Regions from separate parts of the Actinomadura citrea genome, predicted to be linked through region 2. Evidence: riboswitches for the same ligand, from Rfam matches in the RefSeq annotation. Region 2 holds a riboswitch; the other holds the start of a gene.
What was found. Region 2 has a riboswitch for glycine ahead of gcvP (aminomethyl-transferring glycine dehydrogenase). Riboswitches for the same ligand answer to the same signal wherever they lie in the genome.

Region 1 (15,186 bases), 3.1 Mb from region 2:
TGGCTATGGCCGAGACGCTGGTCAAGGAGCTGATCGAGGAGGCGCAGGGCAGGCGGCTGGCGCGCCGGCTCGCCGTCCGCGAGCTGCGGCCCCGCCGCGCGTTCGCGGGGCTCGCCGCGGCGCTGCTGGTGACCGCGTTCGCCGGGGTGGCCGCGATCGAACTGCTCGCCGGGGCGCTCGGATCGGCCGTCCACCCGGTGCCGGGCGTCGCCCCGGTCGTGGAGGCCCTGCGGCGGCACGCCTGGAACGACCCGGACGTGCTGGCGGCGTCGGGCGCGCTGGCCGCCCTCGGGGCGGCCTTCATGGCGGCCGCGCTGCCCGGACGGCTGCGCGGGGTGCCGCTGGCGGGCGCCGATCCGCGGCTGGCGGGCGTCATCGGCCGCGCCGCGCTGCGCCGCACGCTCGCCGCCGCGGCGCTGGAGGTCCCCGGCATCGAGCGCGCACGTGTCCGGGGCCTCGGGATCTTCCGGCGGGGCCTGCTCGTGCGGGCCGCCACCCACTACCGCAACCCGGCGAACCTCGCCGACCTCGTCCACGACGCGGTCGACGCGCGCCTGGACCGGATCGAGCCGATGCACCGGCCGCCGGTCGACGTCCGCCTCGGTTGGCGGAAGGACTGAGGTGCCGGCGGAGGGACCGACCGTGCCGGCGGAGGGTCCGGCGGCGCCGGGCGGCACGTCTGACAGGGCTGCGAAAGGACCGACGGTACCGACGGAAGGACTGACGATGAGGATCGCGCTCGCGGTGACCGGGGCGGTGCTGCTGCTGGCCGGTGCGTCCGGTCTCGCCCTCGGCCTCGGCGCCTTCGACGCGTTCGGCGCCCTGTCGGAGCGGCCGCTGCTCGACCCCGCCCTGGCGCGCTTCACCCGGGAGACCGGCTGGTTCCTGCCGGCCGCGGCGGGCGCCGCCGAGGTGCTGGCGCTCGCCGGCCAGCTGTGGCTGGTCCTTCAGGGGCGGGCCGTCGTCCACCACCGGTGGCCCGACCTCGACCCCGAGACCCGCGCCCGGGCCCGCGCCGCCGCCGACGTCCTGCACCGGGACGCGCGCGGCCTGCCCGGCGTCCAGGACGCCCGCGCCCGCCTCACCGGGACGGCCGACCGGCCGCGCCTGCGGCTGAACGTGTCCTGCGGGGGCGATGCGCTCGTCAGCGAGGTGTACGGGGAACTCGGCGCGGGCCCGGTCGAGCGGTACCGCCGCGCGGTCGGCATGCCCGACCTCCCGGTGGTGATCCGCTTCCGGCCGGTGGCCGAACGGCCCCGCAGGCGCCTGCGCGGGCGCCGTCCGCAGCCCGAGTCCGCGTGAGACGGCCGCCCGGCGCCGGAGCGGGGACGCGCGGCGCCGGGCGGCCGGGCCTCTGGACGGGCGCGCCGCCTGGCGCGGGAAGCGGGGCCTTCCGCGTCCCGGACGGCTCGGCGGCCGGCGCGACGATCATGAAGGAGGCGGGCGGGGTCACGGGGCACCTCCTCGGCTCAGGACTCCCCGCCTCGGGGCGAGGAGCGGCGCCCGCCCGGTCCGGTCGGATCGGCGGGCGGGCGGCCGCCCCGCGGCGGCACCCATCCTCCGGCCGGAGCCGGAGCATGCACACCATGGGCGCCGCTCTGGAGGTGAGCTCGCAGGTACTATGCGCGGTTCCGTGACGGCGGTCACCCTTGTGTACATTTCGTTCACGGCAAGGTGCGATGTGGTGACGTCGAGAGGCGAGGGGGGCGGGAGTGCGTCCTCGATGGGCGGCGCCCGGCCGCTGGAGCCTGGCACGGCAGCTGCTCGTGCTCCAGGCGGCGATCGTCGGGCTCCTGGTGGCGGCCGGCGCGGCGCTGGCCTTCCTGGACTCCGGCCGCGCCGTCGACGACAGCGCGACCCAGACGGTGTCGGCGGTCGCGGCGAGCATCGCCGACGCCCCGACCGTCCGGGCCGCGCTCGCCGACCCGGCCCCGAGCCGCCTCCTGCAGCCCTACGCCGAACGCGTCCGGCACGACACCGGCGTCGACTTCATCACGATCATGAGTCCGGCCGGGATCCGCTACACGCATCCGAACCCGTCGCGCATCGGCGGGCCGTTCGTCGGCAACACCGCGCCCGCGCTCGCGGGCCGGACGTTCACCGAGACCTACACCGGCACGCTCGGACCGTCCGTGCGCACCGTCGCCCCCGTCTTCGGCGAGGACCACCGGGTGGTCGCCCTGGTCGCGGTCGGGATCACGGTCAAGGCGATCTCGGCCGAGCTCCGCCAGCGCCTGCTGGCCCTCGGCGCCGTCGCCGCGGCCGTCCTCGCCGTCGGGATGGCGGGCAGCTACCTCGTCTCCGCCCGCCTCCGCCGCCAGACCCGCGGCGTCGCCCCCGACGAGCTGCGCGGCATGTTCGAGTACTACGAGGCGATCCTGCACGCCGTCCGCGAAGGCCTCCTCATCCTCGACCGCGCGGGCCGTATCGTCCTCTGCAACGACGCCGCAAGACACCTCCTCGACCTCGGCGCCCCCCGTACCCCGTCCCCACCCGCCGCAGTGCGCGGGGGTGGGATGCCGCGCGGGCGGGCCTCGGGGGAGTTGCGGGGGCGGAACGTGGCGGAGCTGGGGTTGCCGGAGGAGTTGGTGGCGACGCTGGTGTCGGGCGAGCGGCGGTCGGACGAGATCCATGTGGGGGACACGCGGGTGCTCGTGGTGAACACCTCGCCCGTCCGGTCGCGGGACCGCGTGATGGGAAACGTCGTCACCCTGCGGGACCACACCGAGCTGCAGGCGCTGACGGGTGAGCTGGACACGGTGCGCGGGTTCGCCGAGTCGTTGCGCTCGCAGGCGCACGAGGCCGCGAACCGGTTGCACACGGTGGTGTCGCTGGTGGAGCTGGGCCGTTCCGAGCAGGCCGTGGAGTTCGCGACGGCCGAACTGGCGAGCGCGCAGCGGCTCACCGACCGGGTCGTCGGCTCGGTCGGCGAGCCGGTGCTGGCCGCGCTGCTGCTCGGCAAGTCCGCCGAGGCGGGGGAGCGCGGCGTGGAGCTCGTGATCGGCGAGGACAGCGTGATCGAGGGCACGATCGAGCCGCGCGACCTGGTCACCATCCTCGGCAACCTCATCGACAACGCGGTCGACGCGGCCGTCGAGGGCGCCGGCGACCGGCCGCCGCGCGTCGCCGTCAGCGCAGGCGAGCAGGACGGGGCGCTCGTGCTGGAGGTGTCCGACAGCGGGCCGGGCGTGGACCCGTCCGCCGTGCCCGCGCTGTTCCGGCGCGGGTGGACGACGAAGTCGTCCGACGGCCCGGTCGGGCACGGCCTCGGCCTCGCCCTGGTCGGCCAGGCGGTCCGCCGCAATGGCGGTGACGTGCGGGTCAGCGCCGCCGGTCCCGATCACGGCGCCGTGTTCACCGTCCGGCTGCCGCTGCCGAGGCGGACGGCCGAGGCGGGTCACGGGGGCGGCGAGCCGTGATCAGAGTGCTGGTGGTCGAGGACGACCCGGTGGCGGCGGAGGCCCACCGGACCTACGTCGAGCGGGTCGCCGGATTCACCGTCGCCGGGGTCGTGCACTCGGGGGCGGACGCGCTGCGGTTCTGCGGGCGCACGCAGGTCGACGTCGTCCTGCTGGACTTCTACCTGCCGGACACGCACGGCCTCACCGTCTGCCGCGCGCTGCGCGCCGGGGGACGGGACGTGGACGTCATCGCCGTGACGTCCGCGCGGGACCTCGCAGTGATCCGCACCGCCGTGGCGGTGGGCATCGTCCAGTACCTGCTGAAACCGTTCACGTTCGCCTCGCTGCGCGACAAGCTCGTCCGGTATGCGCGGTTCCGGGAGCAGGCGGTCGGCTCGGGGGAGGTCAGCGGGCAGGCGGACGTGGACGGGATGCTCGCCACCCTGCGCACCCCCGACCACCACGCGCTGCCCAAGGGGATGAGCGGGGAGACCCTCCAGGCCGTGACCGACGTGCTGGTGTCGGCCGCCGAGGGCCTGTCCGCCGCCGCTGCCGCCGATCTCACCGGCGTCTCCCGCGTCACCGCGCGCAGGTACCTGGAGTACCTGGCGGAGAGCGGGCTGGCGGACCGCCGGCCCCACTACGGCCAGGTCGGCCGTCCTGAGGTGCGCTTCTATCCCCGCTAGACGGGGTACCTAAGGACCGACAGTTGGAACGACATCGGGGGAGTTGTCGTGAACGACAAGCCTGGCAAGCCCGGGAAGCCCACGGGCAAGGCGGAGTCCGAACCGGAGCGCGAGAAGCGGCCGCGCCGCGGCGAGGAGGCCACGGGCAAGGGGCCGAAGCGCAAACCGGGCGACGCCGCGCGCAAGATGCGGGAGATGTACAAGGGCTAGACGGTCCGCCGGGACGGCGGTCCCCGATGCTTGACGGCGGTTTGGACTCCCATTTTGGGTCTATGTCGGCTCGTGGGACTAACGTCCAAAGTGAACGCGACGTCGAGGAGATCGAGGAGGCACGCTTGTCCGACCGACGACATTCGGGCGGCCCGCCCGAGGGGCTCTTCGACGCATGGAGGGTAGAGACGGACCACGGCACGGGCCCCTCCCGCTGAGCGGCCCGAAGACCCGGGGGTTGCGGCGATAGCTGCGGCCCCCGGGGTTTTTGCGCACTTAGTTGTGTAATCCAACTCACTCGCGATGTGGATTGTGCTCTCCAATCGGCCGAGCGGATACTGCCCGAGTGAGTTGGAAAACACAACGGAGGTGGGGTTCATGCGGGACGCGGTGATCGTGGAGGCGGTGCGCACGCCGCTGGGCAAGGGCAGGGCGAACGGGGCCCTGCACGGCGACCACCCGGCCGACCTGCTGGCGCGGACGCTGGCGTCCCTGGTCGAGCGGGCGGGCATCGACCCGGCGGCCGTGGACGACGTGATCGGCGGCGTGGTCACCCAGGCGGGCGACCAGGCGCTCAACATCACCCGCACGGCCGTCCTCGCCGCCGGGTTCCCCGAGAGCGTCCCCGCCATGACGGTCGACCGGCAGTGCGGCTCGTCCCAGCAGGCCCTGCACATCGCGGCGCAGGGCGTGCAGAGCGGCGCCTACGACATCGCCATCGCCTGCGGGGTCGAGTCGATGTCGCGGGTGCCGATGGGGTCGAGCGTCCTGCCGGGCAGCGACCCGTTCGGGACGCTGCTCCCCGACCGCTACCCCGGCGGGCTCGTCGGCCAGGGAATCAGCGCCGAGCTGATCGCCGCCCGCTGGGACCTGTCCCGGGAGGAGCTCGACGCCTACGCCTACGAGTCCCACCGCCGCGCCGCCGAGGCGTGGAAGAACGGCGAGTTCGACCGGGAGGTCGCCTGGACCGGGCAGCGGGACGAGACCGTCCGCCCGGGGACGTCGCCGGAGATCCTCGCCGGCCTGAGGCCCGCCTACCACGACGAGCGCATGGCCGAGCGGTTCCCCGAGATCGGCTGGAAGATCACCGCGGGCAACGCCTCCCCGGTCAACGACGGCGCCGCGGCCGTCCTGGTCATGGGCGCCGACGTCGCCGCGCGGCTCGGCCTGCGCCCGCGCGCCCGCTTCCACGCCTTCGCCGTGACGGGCCACGACCCCCTGCTGATGCTCACCGCGATCATCCCCGCCACCGCGAAGGTGCTGGAGCGCGGCGGCCTCACCCTGGACGACATCGACCTGTTCGAGGTGAACGAGGCGTTCTCACCGGTCGTCCTCGCGTGGGCGCGCGAGACCGGTGCCGACCTCGCGCGCGTCAACGTGCGCGGCGGCGCGATCGCCATCGGCCACCCGCTCGGCGCGAGCGGCGCCCGCCTCATGACGACCCTGCTGCACGCCCTGGAGGACCGCGGCGGCCGGTTCGGCCTCCAGACCATGTGCGAGGCGGGCGGGCTGGCCAACGCCACCGTCGTGGAGCGGCTCTGACGGGCGGTCCGGCCAGGTCCGGCGGCTAGGCTTCCCGGTATGCCGAAGGACGCCGATCCGCGCGAGTGCTCGATCGCCGACACCCTGGACCTGGTCGGCGAGCGCTGGAGCCTGCTGGCGATCCGGGAGCTGAGCTACGGGGTGCGGCGCTTCGACCAGATCGTCCACAACACCGGCGCGTCCCGCGACATCCTCACCGCCCGCCTCCGCAAGCTGGAGGCGGGCGGCATCATCCGCCGGGAGCGCTACAGCGACCATCCGGTGCGCCACGAGTACCGCCTCACGCCCGCCGGCACAGAGCTGTGCGACGTCCTGCTCGTGCTGATGGCCTGGGGCGACCGGCACCTGCACCCGGACGACCCGCCCGTCCGGTGGCACCACTCCTGCGGCGAGACGGTCAGCCCCCTGGTCGTCTGCCGTCACTGCGGCAACGAGGCCCGCCAGGGCGCGCACTCCCCCACAGGCCGGGGCGCCCGCCCCTGACCACCCCTCCCCGGGCGGTGCCTGGCCGGGCGGGTGTGGTTCGCGGCGTCACCGCTCCGCGGCCAGGCGGACGCCCAGGCCGATGAAGAGGGTCCCCACCGTGGCGTTGAGCCTGCGGCGGGCGGTGTGGCGGCGGCGCAGCCAGTCTCCGATGCGTCCGGCGAGGACGCCGACGGTGCCGTCCACGAGGAACTCCAGCGCGATCAGGATGGCGCCGAGGATCGCGAACTGCGCCCACACATGCCCGAGCCCGGGATCGATGAACTGGGGCAGGAACGCGACGGTGAAGGTGACCATCTTCGGGTTCAGCAGGTTGGTCAGCAGCCCGTTGAGATACGCCCGCCGTCCCGAGACGCCGTCCGGTGCCGCGTCCACGTCCCTGCGGTGCCGCAGGGTCTGGACGCCCAGATAGATCAGATAGGCGGCCCCGGCGACCCGCACCACCGTGAACGCGACCGGTACCGCCGCGAAGAGCGCGGCCAGCCCCGCCGCGGCCACGGCGATGTGCAGGGCCTCGCTCGTCGCGACTCCGGCCGTGGCGAGGAGCCCCGCCCGCGGGCCGCCCCGCATGCCGCACCCGAGGACGAACAGCATGTCGGGACCGGGGATCACCATGGCGATGATCGAGGTCACGAAGAACACCGCGAGCAGATGCGCGTCGATCGGCATGTCGCGATCATCACACGGTTCCCGGTGTGTGCGGAACCAGCCGGACCCGGGCGGGCCCCCGGAAGTCGCGCGTCAGCGGGCCGGTGCGGGGCGTCGCTCGCCCGCCCGGGCCAGGGCGGTCGCGAGGCGGTCGCGGGCTTCGGCCTGGGCGCTGATGCGGGCGTCGAGGATCGCGAGGCGGTCCTGTGCGATCTGGAGGCCCCTGGCGGACGGGGGCGAGGCCGCGACGTCGCCGTCCAGGCAGACCGAGAAGGCGCGCACGTCGTCGAGGGTGAGGCCGACGGCGAGCAGCTCCCGGATGTTGCGGACCCGCACGGCCGCGCTCTGGTCGTAGATCCGGTACCCGTTCTCCGCCCGGCGGGACGTGATCAGACCCGCCTCCTCGTAGTGCCGCAGCGCGCGCGGCGTCGTCCCGGTGATCCGCGCCAGCTCGCCGATCCGCACCGCCACCACCTCCGGCCCCAGTCCTACCAGGTGCCGCGCCCGCCCGCGCTCAGGCGATCACCGCGCCCCCGTCCACCGCGAGGACGACGCCGGTGACGAACGAGGCGGCGGGCGAGGCCAGCCGCGTGATCGCCCAGGCGACCTCCTCGGGGCGGCCGACACGGCCGAGCGGGGTGTGCTCGATCTGCCACTGCCGGAGCGCCGCCAGGCGCTCGGCGGAGAGGCCCTGGTGCTCGCCGATCGGGGTGGCGATCGCGCCGGGCGCCACGGCGGCCACCCGGATGCCGCGGGGCGCGAGCTCCACCGCCCAGCCGCGCGTCAGCGTCTCCAGCGCCGACTTCGTGGCGGCGTAGAACGCGTTGCCCGCCCAGCCCCGCTGCCCGACGGACGTGCTGACGTTGACGACCACCCCGCCGCCCTCCAGCGCGGGCAGCGCCGCCCGGGTCAGCAGGACGGGCGCCACCAGGTTCGTGGCGAGCTGCGGCGCGATCATCTCCGGGGTGAGGGTCTCCAGGGTCCCGCTCCGGACGATCGCCGCGTTGTTGACCAGCACGTCCAGCCGCCCGTGCGCGTCGGTCACCCTGCGCACGATCTCGGCGGCCGCGCCGTCGCCGGTGACGTCGGCGGCGAGGGGCTCGATGCCGGGGTGCCCGTGCGCGGTCTCGGCCAGGGGGTCCGCGCGGCGCCCGACGGCCACCACCCGGGCTCCGTCCGCCGCGAACATGCGCGCCGTGGCGCGTCCGATCCCGGTTCCCGCGCCGGTGACCAGGACGACCCTGTCCTGCGAGTTCGTCTTCATGCCCCCAGCCTGGAACCCTGCCGCCAACGGCAGGGTCAACCCTGGCCGGTCCTGTCCAGGAGGAGCCGGGCGCCCGTCCGGGCTTGGGCGGCGGCGGTGGGGTCGCCGTGGATCCCGGCGACCACGATGGCGCCCTCGGCGAGCAGGTAGACGGTTTCGGCGGCGGACGCGTCGACGGGCGAGACCAGGGCGACGACCTGGTCGCGGAAGGCCTGCTTGTGGGCTCGGGCCGCGTCCGCGATCGGCCGGGAGGACGAGCCGAGCTCCCCGTGGGCGTTGACCCAGGCGCAGCCGCGGAAGCCCGGCTCGGCGAACCACGCGCCGAGCCAGTCGAACAGGGCGAGGACGCGCCGCCGGGGGTCGGGCTCGGCGTCCAGGTGGGCGGCCAGGCTCGCCCGCCAGCGGCGGTCGCGGCGGTCCAGCATCGCGACGACGAGGGCCTCCTTCGTCGGGAAGAGCCGGTAGATGCGCTTGAGCGGCAGGCCGGACACGGTTCGCAGCTCGTCCATGCCCACCGCCTGGACGCCCTGCCGGTAGAAGAGGCGCTCCGCGACGTCCAGCAGCCCCTGGCGGTCCCGGTCCTGCTGCTCCTCGGTGATCGCGGCCGGCATCGACGCTCCTGGCTTGACGTTGAGAACGGGCGTTCCCTATCGTAGCGGAACAGACAGAGAACGCTCGTTCTCAACTTGAGGAGGCCGCTGTGCCCGACGATCGTCCGCCCTACCCGCCGTTCACCCTGGAGACCGCCGGGCAGAAGGTCCAAGCGGCCGAGGACGCGTGGAACACCCGCGACCCGCACCTGGTGGCGCAGGCCTACACGCCCGACTCGGTCTGGCGCAACCGGGACCGGTTCGTCACCGGCCGGGAGGAGATCATCGCCTTCCTGACGGACAAGTGGGAGCGGGAACTCGACTACGCGCTGCGCAAGAGCCTGTGGGGATTCCGCGAGAACCGCATGGCCGTCCGCTTCCAGTACGAGTGGCACGACGCCGGCGGGCAGTGGTGGCGCAGCTACGGCAACGAACTGTGGGAGTTCGACGAGCGCGGCCTCATGCGGCGGCGGGAGGCGAGCATCAACGACGTCGCGATCGGCGAGGCCGACCGGCGCATCCACGGCCCGCGCCCCGCGAGCGAGCACGGACTCGACGTCCCGCTCCGATAGCGCGGGCGCTCAGCATTCGATGACGTTGACGGCGAGGCCGCCGCGCGAGGTCTCCTTGTACTTGTCGAGCATGTCGCGGCCGGTGTCGCGCATGGTCTTGATGGCCTTGTCGAGGGAGACGAAGTGGCGGCCGTCGCCGCGCAGGGAGATCCGGGCGGCGCTGATGGCCTTGACGGCGCCGACGGCGTTGCGTTCGATGCAGGGGACCTGGACCAGGCCGCCGACGGGATCGCAGGTCAGCCCGAGGTTGTGCTCGATGCCGATCTCGGCGGCGTTCTCCACCTGCTCGGGGGTGCCGCCGAGGACCTCGGTGAGCCCGGCGGCGGCCATCGAGCAGGCCGAGCCGACCTCGCCCTGGCAGCCGACCTCGGCGCCGGAGATCGAGGCGTTCTGCTTGAACAGCACGCCGATCGCCCCGGCGGTCAGCAGGAACCGCACGACGCCCTCGTCGTCCCGGCCGGGGATGAACCGGTCGTAGTAGTGCAGGACGGCCGGGATGATGCCCGCGGCGCCGTTGGTGGGGGCGGTGACGATCCGCCCGCCCGCGGCGTTCTCCTCGTTGACGGCGAGGGCGAACAGGGTGATCCAGTCCATCGCGTGGAGCGGGTCGGACGCCTTCTCGACGGAGAGCTGGCGGTGCAGCTGGGGAGCGCGGCGGCGCACCTTGAGCCCGCCCGGCAGCAGGCCCTCGCGCGTGCAGCCCCGGACGACGCAGGCCCGCATGACCTGCCAGAGTTCGAGCAGGCCGTCGTGGATCTCGGCGGCGTCGCGGCCGAACGCCCTCTCGTTCTCCAGCATCAGCGCGGAGATCGAAAGGCCCGTCTCCCGGCAGCGTTCGAGCAGCTCGGCGGCCGTGTCGAAGGGGTGCGGCAGGACGGTGTCGTCAGGCTTGATGCGGTCGGCGCCGGTGGCGTTCTCGTCCAGGATGAAGCCGCCGCCGACCGAGTAGTACACCTTGGCGCGCAGCTCCTCGCCCGAGGCGTCCAGGGCCGTGAAGCGCATCCCGTTGGGGTGGCCGGGCAGCGACTCCTTGCGCTCGAAGACCAGGTGCTCGTTGACCACGAACGGGACGTCGTGGTCGCCGAACAGGCGCAGGGCCCCGCGCTCACGGATGGCGGCGAGCCGCTCGTCCACCCGGTCGACGTCGACGAGCTCGGGTTTGTCGCCTTCGAGGCCGAGGATGACGGCCTTGTCTGAGCCGTGGCCCTTGCCGGTGAGGCCGAGCGACCCGTAGAGGGTGACGGCGACGGACCCCGTCTTCTCCAGCAGCCCGTCGCGCTGCAGGCCCCTGGCGAACCGGTGCGCCGCGGCCATCGGGCCCCCCGTGTGGGAGGACGACGGTCCGATACCGATCTTGAACAGGTCGAAAACGCTGATGGCCATCGCTACCTCGTTGTAGCCGCGCCCCCTCCCCGCTAGGGGAGGGGGCGCCGGAACGTCACAGGTTCGGGTACAGGGGGTGCCGGTCGGCCAGCGCCTCGACCCGGGCCGCGAGCCCGTCCCGGTCGAAGGACGGCTGTAGCGCCAGCGCGATCACGTCCGCGACCTCGGCGAAGTCCTCGGCGGTGAAGCCGCGCGTCGCCAGGGCCGGGGTGCCGATCCGCAGGCCGGAGGTGACCATCGGTGGGCGCGGGTCGTTCGGCACCGCGTTGCGGTTGACCGTGATGCCGATGTCGTGCAGGCGGTCCTCGGCGTCCCGCCCGGTGAGCTCGGAGTCCACCAGGTCGACCAGCACGAGGTGGACGTCCGTCCCGCCCGTCAGGACCTTGACGCCGGCCTTGGCGGAGTCCTCGGCGAGCAGGCGCTCGGCCAGCAGCTTCGCGCCCTGCACCGTCGCCGCCTGCCGGGCCCGGAACTCCTCCGACGCGGCGATCTTCAGGGCGACGGCCTTGGCGGCGATCACGTGCTCCAGCGGCCCGCCCTGCATGCCGGGGAACACCGCTGAGTTGATCTTCTTGCCGAACTCCTCGCGGGCGAGGATCAGCCCGCCGCGCGGTCCGCCGAGCGTCTTGTGCGTCGTGGTCGTCACGATGTCGGCGTGCGGGACGGGCGAGGGGTGCAGCCCCGCCGCGACCAGGCCCGCGAAGTGCGCCATGTCGACCATGAGCAGCGCCCCGACCGAGTCGGCGATCCGGCGGAACGCGGCGAAGTCGAGCTGCCGCGGGTACGCCGACCAGCCCGCCACGATCATCTTCGGCCGGTGCTCGGCCGCGAGCGAGGCCACCTCGTCCATGTCGACCAGGCCGTCCTCGGCGCGGACGTGGTAGGGCACCACGTTCAGCACCTTGCCGGAATAGTTGAGCCGCATCCCGTGCGTGAGGTGCCCGCCGTGCGCGAGGTCGAGGCCGAGGATCGTGTCGCCGTGCTGGAGCAGCGCGAAGTAGACGGCCGTGTTGGCCTGCGCCCCGCTGTGCGGCTGGACGTTCGCGTGCTCGGCGCCGAACAGCGCCTTGGCCCGGTCGATCGCGAGCTGCTCGGTGACGTCGACGAACTCGCAGCCGCCGTAGTACCGGCGCCCCGGATACCCCTCGGCGTACTTGTTCGTCAGGACCGACCCCTGCGCCTCCAGCACCGAGACGGGCGCGAAGTTCTCCGACGCGATCATCTCCAGGGTGCCCTGCTGGCGCCGCAGCTCCGCCGCGACGGCCTCGGCGACCTCCGGATCGGCCGTCGCGAGAGAGTCGTCCAAGCTCATGATTCCTCGACCAGCTTGCCGTAGGCGGTGGAGTCGAGCAGGTCGCCCGGCTCCACCGAGATCCGCACCTTGAAGATCCAGCCCTCGCCGTACGGGTCGTCGTTGATGACCTTCGGCTCGTCCACCACCGCGCTGTTGATCGCGGTGATCTCGCCGCTGACGGGGGAGTAGAGCTCGCTGACCGACTTGGTCGACTCCACCTCGCCGCACGGTTCGCCCGCCTCGACGGCGTCGCCCTCCGACGGCGTCAGCTCGATGTAGACGATCTCACCGAGGGCGTCGGCGGCGTGCGCGGTGATGCCGACCGTGACGATGCCGTCCTCGCCACCGAGGCCCGACACCCACTCGTGCTCCTCGCTGTAGCGGAGCTCCTCCGGAACGCTCACGATCACTTCTCTCTTTCCCCTGTGGGGGGCGCGCGCCCCCACACCGCCGGACAACTTGTTCAGGAACGCTTGTAGAACGGTAGGGCCACCACGTCCACCGGCTCGTGCCGGCCGCGGACGTCCACGGCCAGGCCCGTCTCCTCGACGCCGCTGTCGAGGTACGCCATGGCGATCGGCGTGCCCAGTGTGGGCGACGGGGCGCCGCTCGTCACGATGCCGCACGGCGCGCCGCCGGACGTGACGACCTGGTACCCCTTGCGGGGCGCGCGACGCCCCCGCGCGACCAGTCCCACGAGCCTACGGCCCGGCGGGGTCTGCGCCTGCGCCGCCAGAGCGGACTTCCCCACGAAATCGCCAGGCTTGTCCAGCTTCACCACACGGCCGAGGCCCGCCTCGAACGGCGTCGTCTCGGCCGTCAGCTCGTTTCCGTACAGCGGCATCCCCGCCTCCAGGCGCAGCGTGTCGCGCGCCGACAGCCCAGCCGGGACGACCCCCTCCACCGCGGCGAGCGCCTTCCACAGCCGGACCGCGTCGGACGCGTCCACGAACAGCTCGAACCCGTCCTCGCCCGTGTACCCGGTGCGGGCGACCAGCGCGTCCACGCCCGCGACCCGCCCCGCGAGGATCGCGTAGTACTTCAGGCCCTCCAGCGGCGCATCCGTGAACCCTTCGAGAATCCCCTGGGAACGCGGCCCCTGCAGGGCGATCAGCGCGTAGGAGCCGGACCGGTCGTCCACCGCGGCCTCGAACCCCGCGGCACGCTCGACCAGCGCCTCCCGGACGACGGCGGCGTTCGCGGCGTTCGCCACCACCATCCACGTCTCGTCCGCGAGCCGGTAGACGATCAGGTCGTCCAGGACGCCGCCGTCGTGCCCGCAGATCATCGTGTAGCGGGCCTTGCCGACCGGCATCGGCGACAGGTTGCCGACCAGCGCGAAGTCGAGCGCGGCCCCCGCGCCCGGCCCCGAGAGGAAGATCTCCCCCATGTGCGACAGGTCGAACAGCCCCGCACCCGTGCGGACGGCCTGGTGCTCGGCGGTCTCGCTCGCGTAGCGCAGCGGCATCAGATGGCCGGCGAAGTCGACGAGGTTCGCGCCGAGGTCCTCATGGACGTCGTGCAGCGGCGTCTTCTTCGCGGTCGGATCGGCGGACATGGGCTCGGCTCCTTCGTCACGGGCGCGCATGGTCCATCGTCCCACTCGCGCACCGGGCGTATCGGTGCCTCCCCCTCTGTCATCGGCGCCTGAGAGCTTCACCCGCCGCGGCACGGCGGGCTTTCACCTTCGGCGGGGGACCGGAGTCCCCGCTTTCCAGAGGTCGCCTGGCCCGTGCGGTCCGTGGGCCTGAGAGGTTCCGGGGAGGATTTGCTCCTTCGGCGTCCCCCGCCGGCTGCGAGGGACTCTCCCGCACGGGATCATCGGCTGTCGCAGAAGGCTAGCAGTGTTCATTGCGTTTCCCCAGGGTCGGGGCCCTGGGGGCCCCGACCCTGGGGAAACGCGTGCGATCGCTGCATCGCTCCGGCTCGCCTTGCGGCTCGCTTCGCGATCAGATCCTTGCTTCGCTCGGATCTGCCTTCGGACGCGATCGCGGGGGTCCAGGTGGTCGCGGGGCTCAGGTGGCGGCTGAGGTTGCTTCGTCAGACGGCTGAGGTTGCTTCGTTGGACGGTTGCTGCCGCCCGCGGCCATTTCGGTCCCCCTTGGCGCGGCGCCCCTCGCGCTCTGGCTTGTGCTTGGCCTGGCGGGTGCCCGCGGCGGCTTGGCTGTGTGCTGCGGCAACGGGGGCGACAGATCTGAGCGTCCTTGGGGATGCTCGGGTGCGCTTCGGCCGGTTCCGGCGGGCGTCAGCGTGGGGACGTGCCGGGGGAGGCGGACATGGACTTTACGCAGGTTTGTAGGGCGGTCCTGATCTTTTGCAGCTCGTCGGGGGCGGGGGTTCTGGTGGGGTTGGGGGTCGGCATCTGGACGCCTTGCTCGTGCATGCAGTCGTTGAAGGCCTTGACCGCCTTGGACTGGGCCGGGGGGAGGGGCGTGGTCTCGCTGCCTGGGCCGGGCTTGGGGGTGGACGGGGCCGTGGCCGCGGGGGTCGGGGCGGGGGGTGACGACGCGCTCGTCGCCTTGCCGTCGTCGGAGCCGCCGCAGCCGGCCAGGGCCAGCGTCAGCGCCAGTACCGCTACATGACCGCGCTTCAAGGGGGAACCTCCGTGGGACGGGGTGGGGTCGCCCATGATGCGCGTTCGGCCCTCCTTGGGGATACGGGCTCTCGTGACAATGACGCGCGGCCGGGTTAGCACCGCGACCGCAGACGATCAGTACGGAATCGATGGCTTCCTCGGGCATCGCCGAGCCGGCGCCGCTGTGACCTTGGTCGGCCCGAACCACGATGACGCTGCACACCATGGGCGCTCGGCGGCACCGACAACTAGAATTTCCTTGACAAATTATTTTGTCGGTTGGATCCTGGAGCGGTGCTGGAAGTCGCTGTGATCGAAGAACCCGCTGCGGCCGAGGCGTCCCTGGACCCGATCAGGTCACGGATCCTCGCCGCCCTGGCCGAGCCCGGCTCGGCCGCCATGCTGGCCGCCCGGCTGGGGCTCCCCCGGCAGAAGGTCAACTACCACCTGAAGGAACTGGAGCGCCATGGGCTGGTCGAACTCGCCGAGGAGCGGCGCAAGGGCAGCGTCACCGAACGGGTGTACCGCGCTACCGCCG
Region 2 (15,186 bases):
CCGCGCAGCGCGACCACTACATGCCGCTGCGCGTCATCAGGCAGCACCTGGAGGCGCGCGACCGCGGGGAGAGCGTCCCGCCGCTCGGTGCGCGCCCCCCCGGCCCGGCCGAGCCGGACCGGCGGCGCCCCCGCACGCTCGTGGCCGCCGACACCACCGCGCCGGACCCCGCCGTGCGGCTCACCCGCCGGCAGCTCCTGGACGGCGCCGGGATCGACGAGGCCCTCCTCGCGCGCCTGGAGGAGTACGGCCTCGTCCGCCGGACCGGGGCCCACTACGAGGGCGAGGCGCTGAACATCGCGCGCGTGGCCGCCGCGCTCGGCGAGTTCGGCTTCGAGGTCCGGCACCTGCGCGCCGTCAAGGCCGCCGCCGACCGGCAGGTCGGCCTGATCGAGCAGATGGTCGCGCCGCAGCTGCGCCGCCGCAGCCGCGGCGCGCACGAGCAGGCCGCCGAGACCGCGCGGGAGATCGCCGCGCTGTCGGTCCGGCTGCACGCCGCGCTGGTCGGCGCGGGTCTGCGCGAGAGCCTCGACCACTGATCGCGCGGCCGGTGGAGGATTTTGCCGCCCCCCGTGCGCCGCGAGCTGTCCGAGCCTGGGTGTACGTTGGCTACATGGTTCGGTCAGGAATCGATCCGCTGCACGTGGTGATCGAGACAGCGAGAACCAGCAGGGAGCCGCAGTGAAGCAGATGGAGGTCGTCGGCGTCCGGGTCGAGATGCCCTCCAATCAGCCGATCGTCCTGTTGAAGGAGACGGAGGGCGATCGTTACCTGCCCATCTGGATCGGGGCGGTCGAAGCGACCGCGATCGCCTTCGCCCAGCAGGGGGTGCTGCCGGCCCGGCCCCTCACCCACGACCTGTTCCGCGACGTGCTCGACGCCCTGAGCGTCCAGCTCCGCACGGTCAACATCACCGCGCTGCGCGAAGGGATCTTCTTCGCCGACCTCATCTTCTCCAACGGCGTCGAGGTGAGCGCGCGCCCGTCCGACTCCATCGCCCTCGCCCTGCGCACCGGAGCCACGATCTTCGCCAGCGAGGACGTCCTGGAGGAGGCCGGCGTGGCCATCCCCGACGAGCAGGAGGACGAGGTCGAGAAGTTCCGCGAGTTCCTCGACACGATCACTCCGGAGGACTTCGGCCGCGCCGGTTAGGCCGCCTCGCGCCCGCCCCGGGGGCGGGTGAATCCTGTGGCGTATGTCACTCTGGAGTGCGAGTTCATGCCATGGGGCGATTGGTCGCCCATTGCGCCGGACCTGGCGGTTTTTGCGGGGGAACCATCGGGGTATGGACTGTGCGGGTGGCGAAGGTGCGCAGTTTGCCCACGTGAAGCCGGTTCATCCGGGCATGCGACGCGCCGACGATGAACGTTGACCACACCCTGACCGGCACCTACCGTGCTGGTGGAACACCCGTGGTGTAATTCGTCAAACCCCCTTGACGAACCGCTGCGGGATGATAGAAGCCGGAGGTCCGCGTGGCGGTGAGCAGCGGCGAGGGCAAGGCGACCCCCGACAGGCGCGTGGCGTCCCGCCGTGCCGGAGAGCAGGGCCTGCTCTTCGACACCCAGGTGTCGGCGCCACCGGAGGATGTCGGCTACCGCGGCCCGACGGCGTGCGCCGCGGCGGGCATCACCTACCGGCAACTCGACTACTGGGCCCGCACGAAGCTGGTGGAGCCCAGCGTGCGGTCGGCGCAGGGGTCCGGCAGCCAGCGGCTGTACAGCTTCCGCGACGTCCTGGTCCTGAAGGTCGTCAAGCGGCTCCTGGACACCGGCGTCTCGTTGCAGCAGATACGCACGGCCGTCTCCCATCTGCGCGACCGCGGCGTCCAGGACCTCGCCCAGATCACCCTGATGAGCGACGGCGTCAGCGTCTACGAGTGCACCTCACCCGACGAGGTCGTCGACCTCCTCCAGGGCGGGCAGGGCGTGTTCGGCATCGCGCTCGGACGGGTGTGGCAGGAGGTGGAGGGCAGTCTGGCGGAACTGCCCGCTGAACGCGCCTCCACCGGCGACGATGACCCCGCCGGACACCACCACGACGAACTCGCCGACCGGCGGCGCGCCCGCCGCACCGGCTGAGGCCAGGCCTCAGAGCGCCTCCTTGCGCTGCAGGAGGGCGAACGCCCCCCACCCCGGCAGGACCGGCAGCCACAGCGTCAGGAGCCGGTAGAGCAGCACCGCCGACGTGGCCGTCTCCGCCGTCAGCCCCGAGATCGTCAACGCGAGCGTGAGGGCGCCCTCGACGGCGCCGAGCCCGCCCGGCGTCGGCGCCGCAGACCCGACAGCGTTCGCGGTGAGGAACACCAGCACCACCGTCGTCCACGGCAGCGATCCGCCGAACGCCCGGATCGACGCGTCGAGGCACAGCGTGAACGCCAGCGTCAGCAGCAGGGTGCCGCCCATCCCGGTGGACAGCTTCCGCGGCGACTGCAACACGTCCACCAGGCGCGGCACCACGCCCGAGAACATGGCCCCGAGCCGCGAGGCGACCACCCGCCGCACCCGCGGCACCGTCAGCGCGAGCCCCGCGAGCAGCCCCAGTCCGAGCACCGCGAACACGATCGTCCGGGACGGGGCCAGGTCCTGCGTCGCCTTCGCCGTCGAACCGGTCAGGAACCCGAACAGCACCAGCAGCAGGATGTGGGTGACCATCCCCACGAGCTGGGACGCGCCCACGCTCGCGACGGCGAGGGCGGGCCGGACGCCCGAGCGCTGCAGGTAGCGCGTGTTGACGGCGACGCCGCCCACGGCCGCCGGCGCGACCAGCTTCACGAACGACGCGGCCAGCTGCACCAGGACCGTCCGGCCGAGCGGCAGCCGCTCGGGGACGAACCCCATCAGCATGAACGCGGCGGCGAGGTAGGTGAGCGCCGCCGCCCCCAGTGCCGCCGCGACCCAGTGCCAGCTCGCCGTGGCCGCCAGCCGGCCGATGTCCAGGCTCGTCACCTGCGGGATGACGATGTACGCCGCGACCGACAGCGCCACGATGCTGACGATGGTCCGGGGCCGGAACCGCTCCAGCTTGGCGGGGGGCGCCTCCGTCTCCGGCTTCAGCCGGACGATCTGCTCCCGGATGCGGGTGAGCAGGTCCTTGTGACGCCGCAGCGCGGTGCGGGTCGCCCGCGACAGCGCCACCCGCTGGAGCAGCGGTACCGCACCGCCGAGGGCCTCCTCGCCCAGCACCGGCGCCGCCGTCCGCACCGCCCGCTCCGGCCCCGCGCGCAGCGCCAGCGTGGTGAGCAGCTGCGCGAGGTCCAGGCGCAGCGCCAGGTCGCCGGCCGCCGTCTCCCCGGACCGCAGGTCGGTGAGGTAGGCGAGGCCGTCGTCGCCGACCAGCACGGCCTCGTCCTCCAGCCGCCGGTGCGCGAGCCGCCCCGCCTGCAGGGAGCGGAACTGCCGCCACACGTCCGCCAGCAGCTCGTCGGTGATCTCCTCGTCGGGGGCGTCCCCGAACGGCCGCCCCGGGACGTGCTCGTAGGCCAGCAGCGCCGCCTCGGTGCCCACCTCGCACGTGCCGACCAGCCGCGGCGTCCGGGCGCCCGCGGCGTCCACCGCGTACGCCATCAGCGACTCCAGTTCCAGCGAACGGCGCAGCGACCGCAGCGTCCGCCCCGTCGTGGCGCCGCGCAGCCGCAGCCACCGCCACACCCGGTAGAGCAGCCCGGCGGTCTGCTGGTCGCGGTCCAGGACGCGGACCTCCACGTCCCAGTCGCCGTGCGGCCCCCGGCCCGCCGGGAGCCGGGCGCCGTACCCCTCCTGCGGGCAGGAGGCGAGGACGACGCCGTAGCGGCGGGTCTCGTCGGCGTGGTGCGCGCCGTCCAGGCGCGCCCCCCGCAGCGGGTGCAGCCCGAGCCGTTCGAGCGCGGCCACCACGGCCGCGCCGGACGGGCGCGGGTTCGGAGTCCCGACCGCGTAGAGGGTGCCGTGGCCGATGGCGCGGCCCAGCAGGTAGGTGGCGGCCAGCGCGGCGACGGAGGCGTAGGACGCGGTCAGCCCCGTCAGCGCCGCCAGTCCGATCATGGTCCAGGTCGCGGCCTGCCAGCGGGCGCGGCCCGCCATCCCGACCGCGCTGACGAACGCGATCACCGGGGCGATGTCGGTGTGCACCGGCGCGGTCTCGGTGCCGCCCCAGATCAGCGAGTCGAGCACGCCGCCCGGCGCGGCCCGCACCACCAGGTCGTCCAGGCCCACCGTGATCCCGAAAGCGATCATCGCGGCCAGCAGCGCGATCGCGACGCGCATGCCGTCCTTGTGGAACAGCCGCTCGATCCCGAACGCGATCGGCACGGCCAGCACCCCGAAGCTGGACACCAGCGTCGCCAGCGTCAGCAGCAGCCGCGGCGCGTGCGCGGTGCCCTGCGCGATGTCGGTCTGCAGGCCGTGGGTCGTCTGCTGCGCGATCGACACCAGCAGCATCACCGCCGCCAGCCCCACCACGGACGCCGCGAACCGGATGGCGTCGGAGGGCCGGCGGATCCGGTACGGCTGGGCGGGCTCGTCGACGGGCGCGCCGGCGGTCGCACCCTGCGCCGGGCGCACCGCTCCGTCGTGGGTCTGTGTCACGCCGTACCGCCGCCCTGACCATCCGCCATCGTGATCAGCGTCCCAGACCCGGCGGCGCGCCGTCGAGTCGCGGGGCCGCCGCCGGGACGCGCGTCCATCCCGCAGCCTCGTCTCCCCGCCCCCGTGCGGCCCGGGACCGTCGAGTCCCAGGTGAGTCAGCACATGATACTCGCCGGTACGGCGTCGCCGCCGGAGGGCGCGGCCCCTTGCGGCGAGCCGGAACGACGTCGCGGACGCGCCTTTGGGTAGGGTTCGACCCAGGACATGCCGTCGACCCTGTGCGGGAGAGACCCCACGCCGCCAGCGTGGGGCGCCGAAGGGGCAACATCCCCGGAACCTCTCAGGCAAAAGGACCGCTCGGGCGAGGCACCTCTGGAAAGCAGCCGTCGGTCCCCGCGCGCGGGGCGGGACGGCTCACCGAAGGGGAAACCCCGCCGCGCGGGTGAAGCTCTCAGGTGCCGATGACAGAGGGGGAGACCCGCCGCCGGCCGGGCGCCGGCGGTGGACCTGAGCGACCGCAGCAGCCAGGAGGCCCTCCATGACCGCCCAGTTCTTCGCCCCTGTGGCCGCGCCGCAGCATCCGCGGTCGGCGTTCGCCGACCGGCACGTGGGCCCCTCACCGGACGACCAGGCGAGGATGCTGGCCGCCATCGGCTACTCCGGCGCCGAGGCGCTGATCGACCAGGCGGTCCCCGCCGCGATCCGCACGTCCCGGCCGCTGGAGCTGCCGCCCGCGCTGAGCGAGACCGCCGCGCTCGACCGGCTCCGCGAGCTGGCTTCCCGCAACACCGTCCTGACGTCCATGATCGGGCTCGGGTACCACGGGACGACCACGCCCGGCGTGATCATGCGGAACGTGCTGGAGAACCCGGGCTGGTACACCGCCTACACGCCCTACCAGCCGGAGATCTCCCAGGGGCGCCTCGAGGCCCTGCTGAACTTCCAGACGATGGTGGGCGACCTGACCGGGCTGCCCGTCGCGAACGCCTCCATGCTGGACGAGGGCACCGCCGCCGCCGAGGCCATGGCCCTCGCGCACCGCGTCTCCAGGCGCAAGGACCCCGGGACGTTCCTCGTCGACGCCGACGCCCTCCCGCAGACGATCGAGGTCGTCCGGACCCGCGCCATCCCGCTCGGCATCGAGATCGTCATCGCCGACCTGTCCCGCGGCCTCCCCGACGGCGACTTCTTCGGCGTGCTGCTGCAGTACCCGGGCGCGTCCGGCGCCGTCCGCGACCTGGAGCCGGTCATCGCCCAGGCCCACGAGCGCGGCGCCAAGGCCGTCGTGGCCGCCGACCTGCTCGCGCTGACGCTGCTGCGCCCGCCCGGCGAGTTCGGCGCCGACATCGCGGTGGGCTCGGCGCAGCGGTTCGGCGTCCCCTACGGGTTCGGCGGCCCGCACGCCGGCTACATGGCGGTCGGCGAGGGCATCCAGCGCCAGCTTCCCGGGCGGCTCGTCGGCGTGTCCGTCGACGCGGACGGCGCCACCGCCTACCGGCTGGCGCTGCAGACCCGCGAGCAGCACATCCGCCGCGAGAAGGCCACCAGCAACATCTGCACCGCCCAGGTCCTGCTCGCCGTGATGGCGAGCATGTACGCGGTCTACCACGGTCCCGAGGGGCTGGCCGCGATCGCGCAGCGGACGCACCGCCGGGCCGCCGAGATCGCCGCGGGGCTGCGCGCCGGCGGCGTCGAGGTCGTGCACGACTCGTTCTTCGACACCGTCCTGGCCCGTGTGCCCGGCCGCGCCGCCGAGGTCGTCGCGGCGGCCTGCGAGCGCGGCGTCAACCTGCGCCCGGACGGGCCCGACCGGGTCGCCATCGCCTGCGACGAGACGACGCTGCCCGCGCACGTCACGGCCGTGCTGGAGGCCTTCGGCGCCGCCGCGGCCGGCGAGGTCCCCGAGGCGTTCCCGGACGCCCTGCGCCGCGAGAGCCCCTACCTGACCCACCCCGTCTTCCACGCGCACCGCTCCGAGACCGCGATGCTGCGCTACCTGCGCAGGCTCCAGGACAAGGACATCGCGCTCGACCGCTCCATGATCCCGCTCGGCTCCTGCACGATGAAGCTGAACGCCACCGCCGAGATGGAGCCGATCACCTGGCCGCAGTTCGCCGCCGTCCACCCGTTCGCGCCGCTCGACCAGGCCGCCGGCTACGTCGAGCTGATCGGCGAACTGGAGGGCTTCCTCGCCGAGATCACCGGGTACGCGAAGGTCTCCGTCCAGCCGAACGCCGGCTCCCAGGGCGAGCTGGCCGGCCTGCTCGCCATCCGCGGCTACCACGCCTCCCGCGGTGAGGAGCACCGCGACGTCTGCCTGATCCCGTCCTCGGCGCACGGCACCAACGCCGCGAGCGCCGTCATGGCCGGGATGCGGGTCGTCGTCGTCACGTGCGACGAGGGAGGCAACGTCGACCTCGACGACCTGCGCGCCAAGCTCGGCGAGCACGGCGACCGGCTCGCGGCGATCATGTTGACCTACCCGTCCACGCACGGCGTCTTCGAGGAGACGATCACCGAGGTGTGCGCGGCCGTGCACGAGGCCGGCGGCCAGGTCTACGTCGACGGCGCCAACCTCAACGCGCTCGTCGGCCTGGCCCGCCCCGGCGAGTTCGGCTCGGACGTCTCCCACCTCAACCTGCACAAGACGTTCTGCATCCCGCACGGCGGCGGCGGCCCCGGCGTCGGCCCGATCGGCGTCCGCGAGCACCTGGCCCCGTTCCTGCCCAACCACCCGCTGCGCGAGGAGGCCGGCCCCGGCACCGGCGTCGGCCCCATCTCCGCCGCCCCGTGGGGTTCGGCCGGCATCCTGCCGATCTCCTGGGCCTACATCGCGATGATGGGCCCGGACGGTCTGCGCGCCGCCACCGAGGGCGCCATCATCGGCGCCAACTACCTCGCCGCCCGCCTCGCCCCGCACTACCCGATCCTCTACACCGGCCGCAACGGCCTCGTCGCCCACGAGTGCATCGCCGACCTCCGTAAGATCACCAAGGAGACGGGGATCACCGCCGAGGACGTCGCCAAGCGCCTCATCGACTACGGCTTCCACGCCCCGACCCTGTCGTTCCCCGTCGCCGGCACCCTGATGATCGAGCCGACGGAGTCCGAGGACCTCGCCGAGCTCGACCGGTTCTGCGACGCCATGATCGAGATCCGCCGGGAGATCCAGCGCGTCGCCGACGGCGGCTACGACGCCGAGGACAACCCCCTGAAGAACGCCCCCCACACCGCCGCCTGCCTCGTCTCCGACGACTGGAAGCACGCCTACAGCCGCGAGGAGGCCGCCTACCCCCTCCCGTCCCTGCGGGAGAACAAGTACTGGGCGCCCGTCCGCCGCATCGACCAGGCCTACGGCGACCGCAACCTCGTCTGCTCCTGCCCGCCCCCCGAGGCGTATGAAGATTGAGTTCCTTCTGGGCAGGCGCCCCCAGGCGCCTGCCCAGAAGAGACCCGTGTGATCGCTGGCATCGCTCCGCCTCGCTGCGCGATCAGGTTCTCGCTTCGCTCGGACCTGCCTCCGGACGCGATCGCGGTGGTTCAGGTCGCCGGTGGCCGGGACGGTGGTCGAGCGCCGTTCGCGTCTCGCTGTGGCCTCTGTGCCTCTTGGGACGGTCCGGTCGAACGGATTTGTGATCATGGCGGGGGTTTCGGGGTGTCGGGAGGTGGTCGGAGAGGGCGGATCGCTACGCTCTTTGCGGACCCCGACCCCCAGAGGGCAGAAGAGCGATGATCGAGTCTCCGGACGCGGTATCCGACGACGCGGCGCGACTGTGCGAGGAGGCCCGCGGCCTCGCCGAGAACGGTGAGGCGGAGCGGGCCGCGCTGTTGTTCGAGAGGGTGCTCGCGCTGGGCGACACCCCCTTCCGGGCGCGGGCGGCGCTGGGGCTGGCGGTCGTCCTGGACGACGCCGGGCACGTCGAGCGCGCCCGGGAGGCCGACCGGGCCGCGATCGCCACCGCCGACCCCGAGTACGGGCCGCGCGCCGCCTACCACCTGGCGCTCACCCACGAACGGGCCGGTGAGCACGAGCGGGCGGCGCCCGCCTGGCGGGTCGTGGTCGACTTCGGCAACCCCGCCTACCTGCCGCCCGCCCACCTGGCCCTCGCCCGGATCGCCGACGACGCCGGCGACTTCGACACCGCCCGCGACCACTGGGAGGCGGTGATCGCGACCGGGGACGCCGAGTACGGGCCGCCCGCCGCGCACGACCTGGCCCAGCGGCTGCTGGAGCGCGACGAGCCCGCCCGGGCCCAGCGGGTCCTGACCGCCGGGCTCAAGCTGATCGACCGGGGCACCGCCCCCTACGCCTACGGGCGGCTCGCCGTCGCGCTCGGCATCTCCTACCTCGACCAGGCGATCGGCGCGTTCGGCGCGGCGCTGGGGGAGGAGCCGCCCGACCCGGAGTTCGGGCCGCTGGCCACCGAGCTGCTGGCACGGACGCTGCCGCTGCGGGGGCGGGGCGCCGAGGCGGGCGAGGTATGGCGGCGGGGGCTCGCCGAGCCCGGCACCGCGGGGCAGGTACGGGCGCGGCTGCGCCGCGACTTCGGCGACACCGACGACGACGGTGACGGCGACCTGTGGTGGGAGCCGGTCGTCGAGCACGCCGTGTCGGACGGGTCGCTGCCCGCCCTCGCCGGCGAGGCGTTCGGCGCCCTCGACCACATGTACGCGCTGCTCGCCGTCCGGTACGCCGAGCGCCGGTCGGGCGACGCCCGCGAGACCCTCGGCAGGGCGGTGCGGGTGCCGAGCGACTACGGGTGGGGGCCGCTGCTGCACGAGAGCTTCGCCGAGCGGTTCCGCCTGGCGACGGGCACGGCCGCCCCGGACTGGACCGAGGGCTAGCCGGCGATGGCGCGCTCGGCGATCACCTTGGTGATGCGGGCGCGGACGAGGTACTCGGTGGGGACGGCGTTGCGCCGCCCGAACTCCTCGGCCCGGTCGGCGCCCATGTAGCGGCCGCCGATGACGGTCGCCCAGCGGAGCAGCTCGTCCAGGTCCTCGACGAGGGACGCCTCGGCCTGGATCAGCACGTACGAGAACGGCGGAGTCTGGTCGTCGACGCAGACGGACAGGCGAGGGTCGCGGGCGAGGACGCGGCCCTTGACGCTGTGGCGGCCCGTGTTGAACAGCAGGTCGTCGCCGTCGAGGACGAACCAGATCGGCGTCACGTGCGGCGACCCGTCCTTGCGGGTGACGGCGGCCTTGCCGGTGCGGGTGCCCTCCAGGACGAACGCGCGCCACTCGCTGTCGGTCATCGTTTCCATGAGCCCAGTCTGCCGCACGGCTCATCCACGGCTGCCGCTACCGTGAGTCACATGAAGGTCGCGACGGCGCACGGGCCCGCCGAGATGGTGCTGGACGTGGTCGACGACCCGGCGTTCCTGCTGGTGCTGACGCACGGGTCGAACGGGGGGGTGGAGGCGGCCGACCTGCTGGCGGTGCGGGCGGAGGCGCTGCGGCTCGGCGGCGCCGTCGCCCGGGTGACGCAGCCGTTCCGGCTCGCCGGGCGGCGGGCGCCCGGCCCGGCGGCCAAGCAGGACGAGGCGTGGCTGGAGGTCGTCGCGGTCCTGCGGAAGAGGTTCGGGGACGTCCCGCTGGTGCAGGGCGGCCGCAGCAACGGGGCCCGGGTGGCGTGCCGGACGGCGGCGGCCGCCGGGGCGGCGGGCGTGGTGGCGCTGGCGTTCCCGCTGCACCCGCCGGGCAGGCCGGAGAAGACCCGGGTGGACGAGCTGCGGTCGGCGGGGGTCGAGGTCCTCGTCGTCAACGGCGACCGGGACCCGTTCGGCGTCCCCGACCCGGCGGACGCGGCGCAGGTCACGATCCTGCCGAAGGAGCGGCACGACCTCGGCAAGGACCCCGCGGCGGTCGGCCGGGCGGTGGAGCCGTGGCTGAGACGATGGGCGGCCCGTCCGATGCGGACGGGCCGGGAGTAGAGTGGCTCCGGGCCCGGTGCGGGCCCAGAGGCCGGTGGTGGGTGGGCGTGCCCCCGAGGATGATCACCCGTTTGAACTAGTCCCCCGTGGAGACCGCTCAAGCGGCGGACGTGGCCTGCGCATCCGTCGGCCGGTGCGGCGCGATGACTTCCCCGTCGGGCAGCAGCTCACCGGTGTCCTCGAACAGCACGACCCCGTTGCACAGCAGGCTCCACCCCTGTTCGGGGTGCGAGGCCAGCGTGCGTGCGGCGTCGCGGTCGGGTGCGTTGTGGGAGGGACAAGGCGGCTGGTGCGGGCACATGGCGTGCCTCCGGTCTCAACTACTGGTAGGTCGTGGTGCTTTCCTGTTCTGACGCACCCCAGTGTGGAGTGGTTCGCCCCCACCGGCCATAGCCCGTTGGGACGGTTGTCCCTTGGTACCGGAGTACCGGACGGGTGTGATCCCTCCCACTCCGGGGTGCCACGCAGTAGCGTCCCTCCCGCGCGATAACGGACGAAGAACGACACGCCGCCGGAGCCTGAAACCCTTACCATGTTCGGCGGGGGAACGGGCTTTGCAGGGGTTGGGGGAGTGAGGCCGGTGCGGGTCGCGCTGTCCGTCGCGTGCTTCGACGACGTGCTGTTCCCCGGCACCGCGAAGGCCGTGACCGTGCTGCTGGAGCGGCTCGGGCACGAGGTGGCGTTCCCGCCGGGGCAGACCTGCTGCGGCCAGTTCCACTGGACCGCCGGCTACCACCGCGAGGCGGCCGGGCTCGCCCGTTCCCACTCCGCCGCGTTCGAGGGCTGCGAGGTCGTGGTGGCGCCGTCCGCGTCGTGCGCCGCGACCGTCCGCGACGACTACCCGAAGATCGCCCGGACGGCCCGCGACCCCGGATTGGCGCGCGCCGCCGAGGCCCTCGCCGTCTACGAGCTGACGGAGTTCCTCATCGACGTCCTGGGGGTCACCGACGTCGGCGCGTACTTCCCGCACCGGGTCACCTACCACCCGTCCTGCCGGTCCCTGCGCATCCTCGGCGTCGGCGACCGGCCGGTGCGGCTGCTGCGCGCGGTGCGCGGCCTGGACCTGGTGGAGCTGCCGTCCGCCGAGGAGTGCTGCGGGTTCGGCGGCGCGTTCGCGATGAAGAACGCGGACGTGTCGGTCGCGATGGTGGCCGACAAGGTCAGGCACGTCCGCGACACCGGCGCGGACGTGGTCTGCGCGGTCGACGACTCGTGCCTGGCCCACATCGGCGGCGCGCTGTCGCGGCTCCGCGGCGGGGTCCGGACGATGCACCTGGCCGAGATCCTCGCGGAGACGGGGCCGGCGTGACGGCCTCCTCTCCGGGGACGACGCCGTCCTCCTCAGGCAGGAGCGGGCCCGTCCCGGCGCCGAGGCCGAAGTTCGCCGCCGCCGCGCGGCCGGAACTGGCCGACACCCGGATGCGCCGCAACCTGCGCGGCGCGACGGCCGCGCTGCGGGGGCGGGAGGCCGCCGCGGCGGCCGAGACCGCCGACTGGGAGGACCTGCGCGAGGCCGGGCGCGCGATCAAGGACGACGCGCTGCTCGACCTGGACTCCCACCTGGAGGAGCTGGAGCGGGCCGTCACCGAGGCCGGCGGCACCGTGCACTGGGCGGCGGACGCGGCGGAGGCGCGCCGCGTCGTCACCGGCCTGGTCCGCGCGACCGGGGCCAAGGAGGTCGTCAAGGCGGCCTCCGCGACGACGCGGGAGATCGGCCTGAACGACGCGCTGGCCCGCGCGGGCGTGACCGTCCGCGAGACCGGCGTCGCCGAGATGGCCGTGCAGCTCGGCGAGGACGCGCCGTCCCACCTGCTGTCCCCGGCCGCGCACCGTGACCGCGCGGAGATCGCGGAGCTGTTCCGGCGCGCGGTCCCGGCCGCCGGGCCCGGCCTGGCCGACGACCCCGAGGCGCTGGCCGCCGCCGCCCGCGCCCACCTGCGCGACCGGTTCCTGCGCGCCCGCGTCGCGGTCACCGGCGCGAACTTCCTGGTGGCCGAGACCGGCACGCTGGTCCTGCTGGAGTCCGAGGGCAACGCGCGGATGTGCCTGACGCTCCCCGAGACGCTGATCAGCGTCGCCGGTATCGACAAGGTTGTCCCGACATGGGATGACATGGAGGTGTTCCTTCAGCTCCTCCCCCGCTCGTCGACCGGCGACCGGATGACCCCGTACGTCTCGTCGTGGACGGGTGTCACGCCGGGCGACGGGCCGCGCGCCCTCCACCTCGTCCTGCTCGACAACGGCCGCACCCGCGCCCTCGCGGACGAGGTCGGCCGCGCCGCCCTTCGCTGCATCCGCTGCTCGGCCTGCCTGAACGTCTGCCCCGTCTACGAGCGGACGGGCGGGCGCCCCTACGGGCCCGTCCATCCCGGTCCGATCGGCGCGGTGCTCACCCCGCTGACGCGCGGTGTGGAGAGCGCCGCCGACGCCTCGCTGCCCTACGCGTCCACGCTCTGCGGTGCCTGCGCCGACGTCTGCCCGGTGAAGATCGACATTCCGGACATGCTGGTGCACCTGCGGGGGAAGGTGGTGGAGTCGCGCCGGCGGCGTCCCGTCCCGACGCCCGAGATGGCGCTGATGCGCGGCCTCGCCTGGACGATGGGCGACCCGCGCCGCCACGAGGCGGCGGTGCGGCGCGGCGCCCGGTGGGCGCGGCTGCTGTCGCGCGGCGGGCGGATCCGCCGCCTCCCCGGCCTGCTCGGCAAGTGGACCGAGGCCCGCGACCTTCCCGCGCCGCCGCCCGAGAGCTTCCGCGGCTGGTGGGACAGGACGCGGGCATGAGCTCGCGCGAGGAGGTGCTGCGCCGGGTCCGCGAGGCGCTCGCCGGGTCCCGGGGCGCGCGTCCGCCGGTGCCGCGCGGCTACGCCCGGCGGCTGGCCGCGGCCGACGCCGAGACCAGGGCCGACGTCCTCGCGCTGTTCACCGAGCGGGTCGCCGACAACCGCGCGGCGGTCCGGCACGTCGGCGCGGACGAGGCGGGCACGGCCGTGGCGGCCGCGTTGTGGGGGAGGGAGGCCAAGCAGATCGTGGTCCCGGCCGACCTGCCCTTCGGGTGGCTCGCCGAGCTGGACGGCGTGCGGGCGCTGGCCGATGCCCCGGCGGTCGACCTCGACACGCTCGCCGCGGCGGACGGCGTCGTCACCGGCTGCGCGGTGGCCGTCGCGCAGACGGGCACGGTCGTCCTCGACGGCGGCCGGGCGCAGGGGAGGCGGGCGCTCACCCTCGTCCCGGGCTACCACCTGTGCGTGGTGCACGCCGACCAGATCGTCGGAACGGTCCCGGAGGCGGTCGGGCGGCTCGACCCGGCGCGCCCGCTGACGTGGATCAGCGGGCCGTCCGCCACCTACGGCATCGAGACGACGCGGGTCGAGGGCGCCCACGGCCCCCGGCACCTGGAGATCATCCTCATCGAGGACTGACCGCTCCTAGCGCACGCCGCCGAGGACGACGCCGAGGCCCGCGCGGAAGCGCGCGTCCCAGTCGACCGCGCCGGCCTCGCCGCCCTCGCCGGAGGCGATCCGGGCGGCGGCGCCGTCCTCGGCGGTGCCGCGCACCTCGAGGGCCGCGTGGCCGATCACGTAGCCGAGCAGGGTGTGCGCGGCGACGGCCGCGGCGTCCTCGGCGACGCCGCCGCGGCGCAGCACCTCCCGCAACGACGCGAGGGTGGCGGTGAGCGCGACCGGGTTGCGGCGCGTGACGACCAGGGGGAGAACGCCCGCGTGGGCCAGCAGGCGTTCGCGGTAGCCGCCCGCCCACGCCCGCAGGACGTCCTGCCAGCGTCCGGAGGCCGACGTGTCGGCCGGGGCCGCCGCGACGTGCGCGACCAGCCCGTCCAGTAGCTGCTCCTTGCCGCGGGGGAGGTGGTGGTAGATCGCCATCGCCTCGACCTCCAGCGCGTCGCCGAGCCGGCGCATGGTGAGCCGGCCGAGTCCCTGGCCGTCCACGATGTGCAGGGCCGCCTCGACGATCCGCTCGGTGGTCAGCGGGGCGCGGTTCTGGGCGTTGATGCTGGGCTGCCTGACCATGAGGACAGACCTTACTACGTAAAGGGCCGAAGCCGGGTGTCCGCCGCCACAACACGCCGGGACCCCGCGTACGCTTACGTCGATCGAACACTGCACGACCGTCGAGGGAGTACCGCCATGCCGCTGGGCCGCCGGGTGAGCAAGGACGTCGCCGAGCCGTACGAGGCCGACCAGCGGCTGGCCGCCGAGTACGACGACCGGCTCGCGGCGGCGGGCGACGCGGAGCGGGCGCTGCGGGACGCGCAGGCGGCCGGCGCCGCCGAGCCGGAGTTGCGGGAGCTGACGGTCGCGTTCGACCGGGCGATGACGGCCGTGCTCGCCGCCGCCGAGGCGGCCGAGCGGGTCGCGATGGGCCCGAAGGTGTACTCGACGGAGGCGCAGGACGCCAAGGCGCGCCGCGCCGCCGAGATCGCCTACCGCAAGGCCAAGGCGCGTCCGGCGGTGCGCCCGTGGACGGACGAGGTCGACCGGCTGCGCACGGCGCGGGAGGCGCACCGGCTGAGCTTCAGGGTGCGGCCCACGGCGCGCGTGTGAGCTCCCGCGGACGCGTGGCGACACGGCGTCACCGGGTGGCACGGGCCACCGAACTTTGAGAGTCTGCCCTCTCTGGGGAACGCCGGGGGTGCTCGCGCCGCACGTCGCGCCAGCGTGACGGGCGCC

Region 1: linked by a shared signal. The riboswitch ahead of gcvT (glycine cleavage system aminomethyltransferase GcvT) and the one ahead of gcvP (aminomethyl-transferring glycine dehydrogenase) in region 2 are both predicted to bind glycine.

Annotation. Positions count from the first base shown of each region.
Region 1 is NZ_JACCBT010000001.1:7,604,120-7,619,305, reverse strand. It holds gene BJ999_RS34835 (DUF6286 domain-containing protein) at 6-620, shown strand; gene BJ999_RS34830 (hypothetical protein) at 727-1,302, shown strand; gene BJ999_RS34825 (sensor histidine kinase) at 1,713-3,419, shown strand; gene BJ999_RS34820 (response regulator) at 3,416-4,087, shown strand; gene BJ999_RS34815 (hypothetical protein) at 4,136-4,297, shown strand; gene BJ999_RS34810 (thiolase family protein) at 4,676-5,839, shown strand; gene BJ999_RS34805 (winged helix-turn-helix transcriptional regulator) at 5,879-6,322, shown strand; gene BJ999_RS34800 (LysE family translocator) at 6,371-6,991, opposite strand; gene BJ999_RS34795 (MerR family transcriptional regulator) at 7,064-7,435, opposite strand; gene BJ999_RS34790 (SDR family NAD(P)-dependent oxidoreductase) at 7,485-8,234, opposite strand; gene BJ999_RS34785 (TetR/AcrR family transcriptional regulator) at 8,270-8,845, opposite strand; gene BJ999_RS34780 (nuclear transport factor 2 family protein) at 8,935-9,396, shown strand; gene BJ999_RS34775 (L-serine ammonia-lyase) at 9,406-10,779, opposite strand; gene BJ999_RS34770 (serine hydroxymethyltransferase) at 10,835-12,091, opposite strand; gene gcvH (glycine cleavage system protein GcvH) at 12,088-12,477, opposite strand; gene gcvT (glycine cleavage system aminomethyltransferase GcvT) at 12,537-13,631, opposite strand; glycine riboswitch at 13,705-13,794, opposite strand; glycine riboswitch at 13,799-13,894, opposite strand; gene BJ999_RS34755 (hypothetical protein) at 14,319-14,666, opposite strand; gene BJ999_RS34750 (ArsR/SmtB family transcription factor) at 14,943-15,186, shown strand, end outside.
Region 2 is NZ_JACCBT010000001.1:4,459,878-4,475,063, forward strand. It holds gene ftsR (transcriptional regulator FtsR) at 1-539, shown strand, start outside; gene BJ999_RS20800 (bifunctional nuclease family protein) at 682-1,152, shown strand; gene BJ999_RS20805 (MerR family transcriptional regulator) at 1,476-2,081, shown strand; gene BJ999_RS20810 (lysylphosphatidylglycerol synthase transmembrane domain-containing protein) at 2,091-4,565, opposite strand; glycine riboswitch at 4,837-4,931, shown strand; glycine riboswitch at 4,932-5,043, shown strand; gene gcvP (aminomethyl-transferring glycine dehydrogenase) at 5,104-7,974, shown strand; gene BJ999_RS20820 (tetratricopeptide repeat protein) at 8,295-9,410, shown strand; gene BJ999_RS20825 (PPOX class F420-dependent oxidoreductase) at 9,407-9,832, opposite strand; gene BJ999_RS20830 (alpha/beta hydrolase family protein) at 9,884-10,501, shown strand; gene BJ999_RS20835 (DUF5999 family protein) at 10,599-10,802, opposite strand; gene BJ999_RS20840 ((Fe-S)-binding protein) at 11,082-11,810, shown strand; gene BJ999_RS20845 (lactate utilization protein B) at 11,807-13,282, shown strand; gene BJ999_RS20850 (LutC/YkgG family protein) at 13,279-13,920, shown strand; gene BJ999_RS20855 (TetR/AcrR family transcriptional regulator C-terminal domain-containing protein) at 13,927-14,526, opposite strand; gene BJ999_RS20860 (plectin) at 14,644-15,060, shown strand.